DNA from 3 places in the Paenibacillus sp. UMB4589-SE434 genome. Region 3 is predicted to be linked to each of the others. Evidence: predicted binding sites of a transcription regulator. Region 3 holds the regulator's gene; each other region holds the start of a gene.

Region 1 (3,290 bases), 230 kb from region 3:
TTAAACCATTGCATGTTCACTGTACGCTTCGCCACCCGTTTGATGTTAATAAGATTAACTGCCGATACGTTGTTCGAAGTCGAGTTGCGACCATAAGAACCACAGCCCAGTGTAAGAGATGGAATGTTGGTATTGTACAAATCGCCGATTGCTCCGTGAGTCGACGGCGAGTTAACGAGAATACGTCCAGTAGGCAAGCGATCACCGAACTTTGCAATCACCTCTTCGTTATTCGAATGAATAACCGAGGAGTGGCCCATACCGCCGAAAGCGACGATTTCAGCTGCACGATCGATGCCTTCTTGCGCTGTTTTTACTTTATAACAAGCAAGCACAGGGCTTAATTTCTCAGCAGACAACGGGAATTTAGGTCCTACTCCGTCGAGTTCAGCCACCAGTATCTTGGTGTCGGCAGGCACTTTGATGCCAGCCATTTCAGCGATCTTAGTTGCTGGTTGACCAACAATGTTCGGATTTACTGCGCAAGTCTCTGCCTTGATCGCCATCGCTTGCAATTTCGCTGTTTCTTCTTTATTAGTAAAATAGCAGCCGTAATACTGCATTAATTTTTTCACTTCGTTGTATACCGGTTCCTCAATAATAACCGCCTGTTCCGATGCACAGATCATACCGTTATCAAATGTTTTGGACAAAATCAAGTCCGTTACGGCCTGATCCAGCTTCGCACTTTTCTCAATGAAGCAAGGTACGTTACCAGGTCCTACACCCAGTGCTGGCTTGCCAGCGCTGTATGCTGCTCGAACCATTCCAGAACCGCCTGTTGCCAGGATCAACGCTACATCAGGATGATTCATCAAGGCGTTGGTAGCTTCCATCGAAGGCATCTCAATCCATTGGATACAGTGTTCAGGCGCACCGTACTTCACTGCGGCTTCTGCCAGCACTCTTGCTGCTTCGGCACTGCACTTCTGTGCGGATGGATGGAAAGCAAAGATGATCGGGTTCCGTGTCTTAATGGAGATAAGCGCCTTAAACATGGTCGTTGAAGTCGGATTCGTAACCGGTGTTACGCCCATTACAATGCCGACAGGCTCTGCGATTTTTACACAGTTATCATAATCATTGTCTTCAATTACACCAACCGTTTTGGCATATTTGATATGATTATGAATGTATTCCGTTGCAAAAATGTTTTTCGTGATTTTGTCTTCGTATACACCACGACCCGTTTCCTCTACTGCGAGTTTGGCAAGCATCATATGCTTGTCAAGACCGGCAAGCGCCATTTGTTGAACAACAACATCGATCTGCTCCTGGTTCATGGACATAAATGCTTCATGAGCCTTCTTCGCACGATTAATCAGTTGTTGAATATGCGCTTCGACATTTGTTGCTTCCTTCATCTCTACAGTTGGTTTCACTTCTGCTTTTGCCATCATTCTCCGCCTCCAGTAAGGGTATATTTACCAAACACCGATCTCCGTTCTATTATACCTGTTATCTATTGGATCAGGGTGTCAGATCTAAAATTTATTATGTGAATCATTTCACAACTCAATCATAATACGAAGTTCTGTAAATATCAAGTGATTTTTTTCACGTAGTAAAAACATTTTTAAATAACTTTGTTGGCGTGCTTTTAATATTGTATAAAAACGCATCCACAGCACCTGTTTAACAGATTGGCCGATGTTATACAATACAAGGTATGCCCCATTGTTGGATAGATTTGTTTTGGGTATTTCACACTCACAGTGGGCATATTTATAGTCAGCATGCTGCATCAAAACGAAAAACTTCACTATATATGCACAATGTTCAACAATTGTTCTCATAAATTCATTTAAATTATAAATTAAATTGACAATAATCACTGGAACGTCCAATATATAAGTAACGTATTAAATAGTGAAACAAGTCACAAGGTTTCTATGAGGTAGTTAACAGCTAAATCTAATACCATGAGCCTAGAGACCTATTGGAGGAGAACGGAGTGGAACATATGAGCGAACAATACGGAGACAATTCAAATATTACTTGTTTCTCGGATCAGAACCGAGAACGTATCCTTTCCATAGCAAAGGATCGCACGTACCCCGAAGGCTCTCACCTATTTTGGGAAGGCGACACGGCAGACAAGTTGTTTATGTTGAAGAGCGGACGTGTCAAAGTTACCAAATCAACGGATGAAGGTAAAGAACTTATTTTATATATGTATCAAGCCGGAGATCTTGTCGGTCAAGTCGATCCTTTCCACAGTACAAAGCACAGCTTTACTGCTGAAGTCATTGAAGAAGGTGAAGTTGGCCTGATCGAGCAGCGTGATCTGGAGGTGCTAATCTGTCAGCATTGCGACTTCTCAATAGATTTTATGAAGTGGATGGGAATTCACCACCGCTTGACGCAGACGAAATTCCGCGATCTGATGATGTATGGTAAGCCAGGCGCACTATGCTCTACATTGATTCGGCTATCGAACACGTACGGTCAAGAACTGGAAGATGGCGGGAAACTTATTAATAAAAAGATAACCCATACAGACCTCTCCAACATGATAGGCGCAACTCGTGAAAGTGTAAACCGGATGCTGAGCGACCTGCGCAAGAAAGGCGTCTTGGAATATGACAATGGCATGATCGTAATACGTGAATTGGAGCATCTGCAGGATGTATGTCATTGTGAAATGTGTCCAAAGGAAATTTGCCGAATTTAGAGATACCGGAAACAATTTGGTTCAATCACCCTCCACTGCTACACCTCCTCTCTAGCTATGACATAATCGCGCTGCAAACGGTCACCTTGCAGCGCGATTTTTTGCCTTTGGCCGCATCTATGCCTTACTTCGTATGTTATGCAGAAGTGAGAGCATACTTCCATAACAAAAGCCTTGTCCTCACACAGCTTGTTCAGCTGCTAAGGAGCAAGGCTTCTTATGGGGTCTTGTTATCAATATCGATCTCAATATGATCATCGGATTGAATCAGAAAAGTAAGCATCTGATCTGAAGGTATAACTTTGTTATTTACCTTTACACGCGCAACCGTGTCTTTAGGCAGCGGCTTGTCGCCTATTTGCTTAATCTCGGTGCCGTTCTCTGCCATTCTTATGTGCCCGAATTGTTCAAATATATCAGCCAGTGTGCAGTTCTCCTGCCACGGAATCGCATACGTATTCGTTAAATGCGGAGCAAGCTTGCCGCCGTCTATACTCAAGTCAATACTTGGCATCGGCACACTGCTTGTATCTACATCAAGCTCTTTCACGAAAATGAGTATCTTATCGTCGTTATTTAACTCAGCAGACAAATCTGCCGTCGTGCGAAGTTCCGT
Region 2 (3,290 bases), on a different contig from region 3:
GCCGCTCCCAGACGGATTTGAAATTTGTAACAGCAAGTTTTGGCTTCCTCCTACGCTGACATTACCTGTCGGCAGCCGAAAGGAAACACCAGCAGCGGCTGCGGCCGCAGAAGCATCTTCTTCAACTGCCGGGTTGGTGTAGGTATTGGTGAGCAGTGCGTACAGCTGCGTGGATGTCGTATTAAAGACGGCATTATTAGGCATTTATATACTACTCCCTCCTCATTAAAAGTGGGGCTTATAACCTAACTGTCCTTTATGTTTGGTATAGAATATGTGACGAGCAGTTATCTCGTGCGTGGACAAGTAGTGCAGCACGAGAGGTAAGATGAATTTAAGGTTTCAGCCTGTAGATTGCAGATGATTGTGATATATTGCACATTATCTATATGGAAGGTTAGCTATTATAGAAATATAAGAATTTTAGCTAATTTCCATTCGTGATCCCACACATATAAAGATGATTAGTCATAGAGGAGGAATCAACATGGCAGGCTACTTAAAGCCGCAAGAGATTGCAGCAGCTACCGTGGAGACTGGAGTAGTAAAGGCTCGTAATCCTTTAAGCGTGATGGCTCTGTTAGGCTTTTTGGCAGGTGCGTTTATCGCGCTCGGGTATTTATTATATATTCGTGTAACAGCAGGCGCACCCGCTGAGTGGGGCAGCATAAACAGTTTGATTGGAGCAGCGTTGTTCCCTGTCGGGTTGATTCTGGTGCTGCTAGCTGGCGGTGAACTGCTAACCGGCAACATGATGGCGGTGCCATTGGCGCGTATGAAGGGACGTATTTCCACAATAGAGGTTATCCGTAACCTGATTGTGATTACAATAACGAATTTTTTGGGTGCATTATTTGTTGCCTATTTCTTCGGCCACATTGTAGGGCTAACAGGAAGCGGCGTGTACTTGGAGAAAACGATTGATATTGCAGGACATAAGCTTCATGATACTTTCTTGCAAGCATTCGTGTCGGGAATTGGATGTAACTGGCTTGTAGCGCTGGCCGTATGGCTCGCCTATGGTTCCAAAAGCTTCAGTGGAAAGATTCTCGGTATTTGGTTTCCAACAATGGCGTTTGTTGCGATTGGATTTCAGCACGTGGTGGCCAACATGTTTGTTATTCCCGCTGCGATCTTCGAAGGGCACTATAGCTGGGGCCAGTATATGACTAACTTTATCCCTGTGTGGCTCGGCAATCTGGTCGGGGGTGCCGTATTTGTAGCAGGTGCTTATTATATGGCCTATTTGAAGAAGTATGAACCTGCACACGCTGGAGCAGATGCACCTGTCGAGAAAGTAGGTTCACCAGCCGTATCCCAAGCTTCAACTGGAGCTTCTGTTACAAATGTGAAGCCTCATCTCAATTAGTATCTATTTATATAATTATGCGGACCAAGGCTGTCTCTGAAGCAAATGTGCTTTTGGGGCGGTCTTTTATTATGGATTTAGCACCTTAGTTTCACTCTCCCCGCAGCTCAGGCGGGTATCCATTGTCGCAACTTTGCAGGAATCATGTGAGCAAAGCGGGATAGTGGTGTTATAAGGAATGGAAAGGAAGCTGCACAGGTGTTGGCACAATCTAAATATTTCTAAATAATGGAGTATTAAAACGGAATTGATAATAAATTCAAATTTTAGGTGTCATGAATTACAAAATTCAAAAGTGAACTTTTTCACATGAATGATATCGATAACGTGATAAGCTAAAACTGAGTTATTAAGTGAAAATATTCACTATATTTAACATCACATTGATATGTGGTTGTTCACTTAATGGCAGTAGAGATAAAGCTAGGGTTAACACTAAACTAAGCTGAAAGGGAGTATTTTAATGAAGAAGTGGGTAGCAACAGTATTATCGGCTGTTATGGTGATGTCCATGTTAGCAGGCTGCGGTGGCAAAGGGGAAACGGCAGATGTCGTTGTGGTCGGCGCAGGCGGAGCAGGTCTGTCAGCTGCAGTCAAAGCAACGGAAGATGGGGCTAAGGTTATCGTCCTTGAGAAGATGCCGATGGTCGGCGGCAACACAACGCGTGCTACTGGCGGCTTAAATGCAGCCGGCACCAAGCAGCAAATAGCAAAAGGGATTAAAGACAGCCAGCAGTTATTTTTCGAAGATACGATGAAGGGCGGATATGATAAGAACAATCCGGATCTTGTTCAAGTATTAACGACTAATGCCAAAGGCTCCGTGGAATGGCTTGAGGGCTTTGGCGCAGACTTGTCTGACGTAGGCCGGATGGCGGGTGCTAGTGTGAATCGGACGCATCGCCCTACAGGCGGCGCAGCTGTGGGCTCTCATATCGCTTCGGTATTGGACAAGACAGCTAAGGATAAAGGCATCGATGTGCGTACACGTAATGAACTGACAGAGATCGTGACGGATAAAGACGGTAATGTAACGGGTGTCAAAGCAAAAGATAAAGAGGGCAAGGAATATACAATTAATGCAAAGGCTGTCGTATTGGCAACGGGCGGATTCTCTGCCAACCAAGACATGGTCATTAAATACAAGCCTGAACTGAAAGGCTTTGCGACTACCAATCATCCTGGTGCAACAGGTGAAGCGATGGATATGGCCAACAAGCTTGGTGCAGGTCTTGTAGATATAGCGGAAATACAGACACACCCGACCGTAGTTCCAGATAAAGGTGTCATGGTAACAGAAGCAGTACGTGGCAACGGGGCAATCTTATTAAACAAAGAGGGTAAGCGGTTTGTAAATGAGCTGTTGACACGTGACGTCGTGTCCAAAGCGATTCTGGACCAAAAAGACGGACGCGCCTTTTTATTTTTCGACAAAGGGATGCGTAACAGCTTAAAAGCAACAGAAGAATATTTTAACATGAGCTTGGTTGCAGAAGCAGACAGCGTAGAGGCGCTGGCGGAGAAGCTTAACGTGGATAAAGCAGTCATGACTGATTCGGTAAAAGTTTATAATGAGCTGGTCAAAGCGGGTAAAGACAGCCAATTCGAACGTGCTGACTTGCCTCGTGAACTGAACAAAGGTCCTTATTATGCTATTGAGGTTACACCTGCCGTTCACCATACGATGGGCGGTCTCAAAATTAATACAGATGCACAGGTGTTAAAAGAGGATGGTACCATTATTAATGGCTTATATGCAGCGGGCGAGGTAACTGGCGGCGTACACGGCGGTAACCGTCTTGGTGGCAACGCCTTGGCTGATATTATTACATTTGGCAAAATTGCAGGCACGAACGCAGCAAAGTTAGTTAAATCCTAACATGGCCTAATTCGTATTACTGTTTCTATACAGGGAGTATAA
Region 3 (3,290 bases):
ATGAATCATTGCTGCCAGTCGCATTTCCTGGAACATATCCAAGTTGTTGTTGCTTGCCGCACCGTCCGTTCCCAGGGATACATTAACTCCAGCGCGTTGAAGATCTACAACTCTTGCAATCCCACTCGCAAGCTTCAAGTTGCTAGCTGGATTATGAGATACACCTACATGATGACGTGCAAGCACTTCAATTTCTTCATCTGTCAAATGAACACCATGAGCTACAAAGGACGGTCGGCTAAAGAAGCCCAATTTCTCGAGATGAGCTACTGGACGCAGGCCATAATCTTTGACGTTCTGCTCTACTTCCGCTCGTGTCTCAGACATATGTGTATGCAGCATCAAATCCATATCGTGCGCTGCCTGTACGAATTTCTCTATAAACGCTGGTGGACACGTATAAGGAGCATGAGGGGCTAGCATTGTCGTAATGCGCCCTTCCGCCTGACCGTTCCAATCTTTCGCGAATTGGACCGCTTCATTCAGCTTCATCTGCTGTACCTCATCACTGCACAAGCCGATTGCACCACGCATCAGTGCTGCACGGATACCCGCCTGCTCGCTTACCTTTGCTACTTCATTCATATGATCGTACATATCAACAAAGGTAGTCGTGCCGCCCTTTAACATTTCCAGAACAGCCAATGCAGTGCCCCAGTATACATCCTGATCCGTAAACTTTCCTTCCATAGGCCACATTTTCTCTTCCAGCCATCTTTGAAGCACCATATCGTCGCCATAACCACGAAGCAGCGTCATGGCAGCATGCCCATGCGTGTTCACAAGACCAGGCATAAAGAACAGCCCGTTCCCATCAATAATTTGCGCATCGGCTTGATGATATTGTTCAGGCAAATCTGCACCAATATGCATGATCCGACCATTTTCAACTACCATATATCCTTTGAGAGTCGAACTAGTCGCATCTGGCTGCAATTGTGCAAATAAGCCATTACGTACGATTAATGTTGTCGTCATGTGTCACCGTGTCCTTTCCTTCTTCATCATCTTGTAAATAATACGCCAGGCTGAACAGATCAGTCGTAAAGTCAGCCGTATGCACACGGATATGCGCTGGAACTTTTAAAATAACAGGTGCAAAGTTCAAAATCGCCTCAACTCCCGCCTGAACGAATTGATCTGCGACTTGCTGTGCTTCCAGTGCGGGTACAGTAATTATCCCAATACGGATACGATTCTCGATCACGGTAGATTGTAATTCTTCCATCGGTTGAACGCGTAGATTGTTAATAGTCGTATTTATTTTGGAAGGCTGCGCATCAAATACGGCTACAATCTTCATGTTATCATTCAAATATACCGTGTAATTACATAAGGCATGTCCTAGCTTACCAGCACCAACCAAACCAACGTGCACTTTCTGATCCAGCTTTAGAATATGCTTGATCTGCTCAATCAAATACGACACGTCATAGCCGATCCCTTTGCGTCCGAAATCTCCGAAATAAGCCAAATCTTTGCGAATCTGAGCCGGATTCAAATCCAGCTTCTGCCCAAGATCCTGCGAGGATACAGTCAGAACCTCACGTTGCTTTAATTCCAACAGATGGCGCAGGTAAATCGGTAGTCGACGAACGACTGCTTCTGATATTTTTAACGTCTTCATCGATAGAGCCCCCTCTCGATAGTTAAATACAGTTGTAGAGTTCTTAGCTGTTATTGTCTATCGTTTCGTTATCTTCTAACCAGGTTTCGATCCGAGGCACTAGTTGATCCGTCGCCATATGTTCCATCTTCGGACCTGGCAGCGAGTATAAGAAATGCTTGCCATAACTTGTCTCAATTACACGCGTATCATAAATGATGACGATTCCTTTATCCCGAGTTGTACGTACCAAACGTCCAAATCCCTGCTTAAATCGAATGACGGCTTGCGGTATAGACAGCTTGCGAAACGGGTTTTGCTTCTGTCTTTTCAGGCGATCCGACTTCGCTTCTACAAGCGGATGATTCGGCGGCTGGAACGGCAATCGAACAATAGCGAGGCAAGTAAGTGCATCACCAGGAATATCTACACCCTCCCAGAAGCTGCTTGTACCCAGCAGCACAGAAGACGTCTGCTCCTGAAATCTTCGAGTCAGCTTACTCCGGTTGCCGCTATCCATCCCTTGTCCCAGCACTTGAATTCCATGCGGCGCTAGCGAATCTTTGAGCTGTTCATAAACATCTTTGAGCATGCGATAAGATGTAAAGAGTACGAGCATGCGGCCGCGGGTTACTTTGGCAATATCCCCTATCGATTGAGCCAGCTTGCTGTTAAATAGCGGGTCACCTGAACCTTTAACAGTAGGAAAATCTCGCGGAATAACAACCAGTGCTTGTTCTCGGTAATTAAATGGAGAAGGTAAAATCACGCTGTGCAGCCTACCATCCCGTGCAGCTTCCTTCAAACCAATCTGTTCTTCCACGAACTGGAACGACTTGTCAACAGATAATGTCGCCGATGTTAAAATAATGCTTTTCTTCGGTTCGAAGAAATAACGATTTAAAGCTTCGCTTACGTCAACTGGCACGCCGTACATCTGCATTGATTTATGACGGTACTGCATGTTGCCTTCCATCCAATAAACAGTATCAGGTTCCGTACCCTTCATAAATTGCCTGAATTCATCTCTGACTTCAGCTAAATCTTTAAATAGCCCTGTAACATCAACAACAACGGCTTGCAGTTCTTCATCATCAACATCTTTCCACTCATTGACCAACTTCTCACCCGTTCGAACGATGTCACTTAAACGTACATGCACATCTTCTTCCAACTCAGTTACACCGCTCCAAGACTCTGGCCGTGATTGTGACTGCAGCCTCAGTACGGATTGCCCTGCTTCCGCCTGACCCGCTTCAGGCGGTGGCATTAGTTGGAACAATGCATCGTTCATCCGATCCCACACTTCTCGTACATCCGCAAGCTGAGTGAGCAGCTTCTCAATGCCCTCAGCCCAAATCATCGCTTTCTCGTTGCCTGATAGACGCAAACGCATCTGTAGAAGAATAAGCGCCCCGTTCTTGCTGTCCTTAAACAATCGAATAAGGGGATGAATTAGTGAAAAGTATTGCAAGTGAAGACCAAGATGCTTCCCTGCTGTCTCTTCAAAATGATGCGCTTCATCAATGACCAGGTGTTCATAGGCAGGCAGCAGTCGATGCTCTGCGATCACGTCAGTGAACAACAAAGAGTGATTCGTAATGATAACATCCGACATGTTGGCATCATTCTTAGCCCGGTGATAGAAACACCTTCTAAACCAAGGACAAGCCCGGTTCAAGCA

Evidence for each region. The regulator Rex, encoded in region 3, represses fermentation and respiration genes when NADH is low (regulators of the CRP and FNR family bind a similar motif). The targets are predictions, from matches to a motif close to TTGTGAAATATTTCACAA.
Region 1: a site for Rex is predicted at 1,497-1,514, ahead of adhE (bifunctional acetaldehyde-CoA/alcohol dehydrogenase). Genes of this name have one in related genera too.
Region 2: a site for Rex is predicted at 1,663-1,680, ahead of QP775_RS11530 (flavocytochrome c). Genes of this name have one in related genera too.

Annotation. Positions count from the first base shown of each region.
Region 1 is NZ_JASOYK010000001.1:90,176-93,465, reverse strand. Features, by position in the region: gene adhE (bifunctional acetaldehyde-CoA/alcohol dehydrogenase) at 1-1,400, opposite strand, end outside; gene QP775_RS00395 (Crp/Fnr family transcriptional regulator) at 1,964-2,674, shown strand; gene QP775_RS00390 (hypothetical protein) at 2,892-3,290, opposite strand, start outside.
Region 2 is NZ_JASOYK010000002.1:298,056-301,345, forward strand. Features, by position in the region: gene QP775_RS11520 (hypothetical protein) at 1-204, opposite strand, end outside; gene QP775_RS11525 (formate/nitrite transporter family protein) at 488-1,369, shown strand; gene QP775_RS11530 (flavocytochrome c) at 1,833-3,248, shown strand.
Region 3 is NZ_JASOYK010000001.1:319,845-323,134, reverse strand. Features, by position in the region: gene QP775_RS01545 (amidohydrolase) at 1-978, opposite strand, end outside; gene QP775_RS01540 (redox-sensing transcriptional repressor Rex) at 953-1,627, opposite strand; gene dinG (ATP-dependent DNA helicase DinG) at 1,671-3,290, opposite strand, start outside.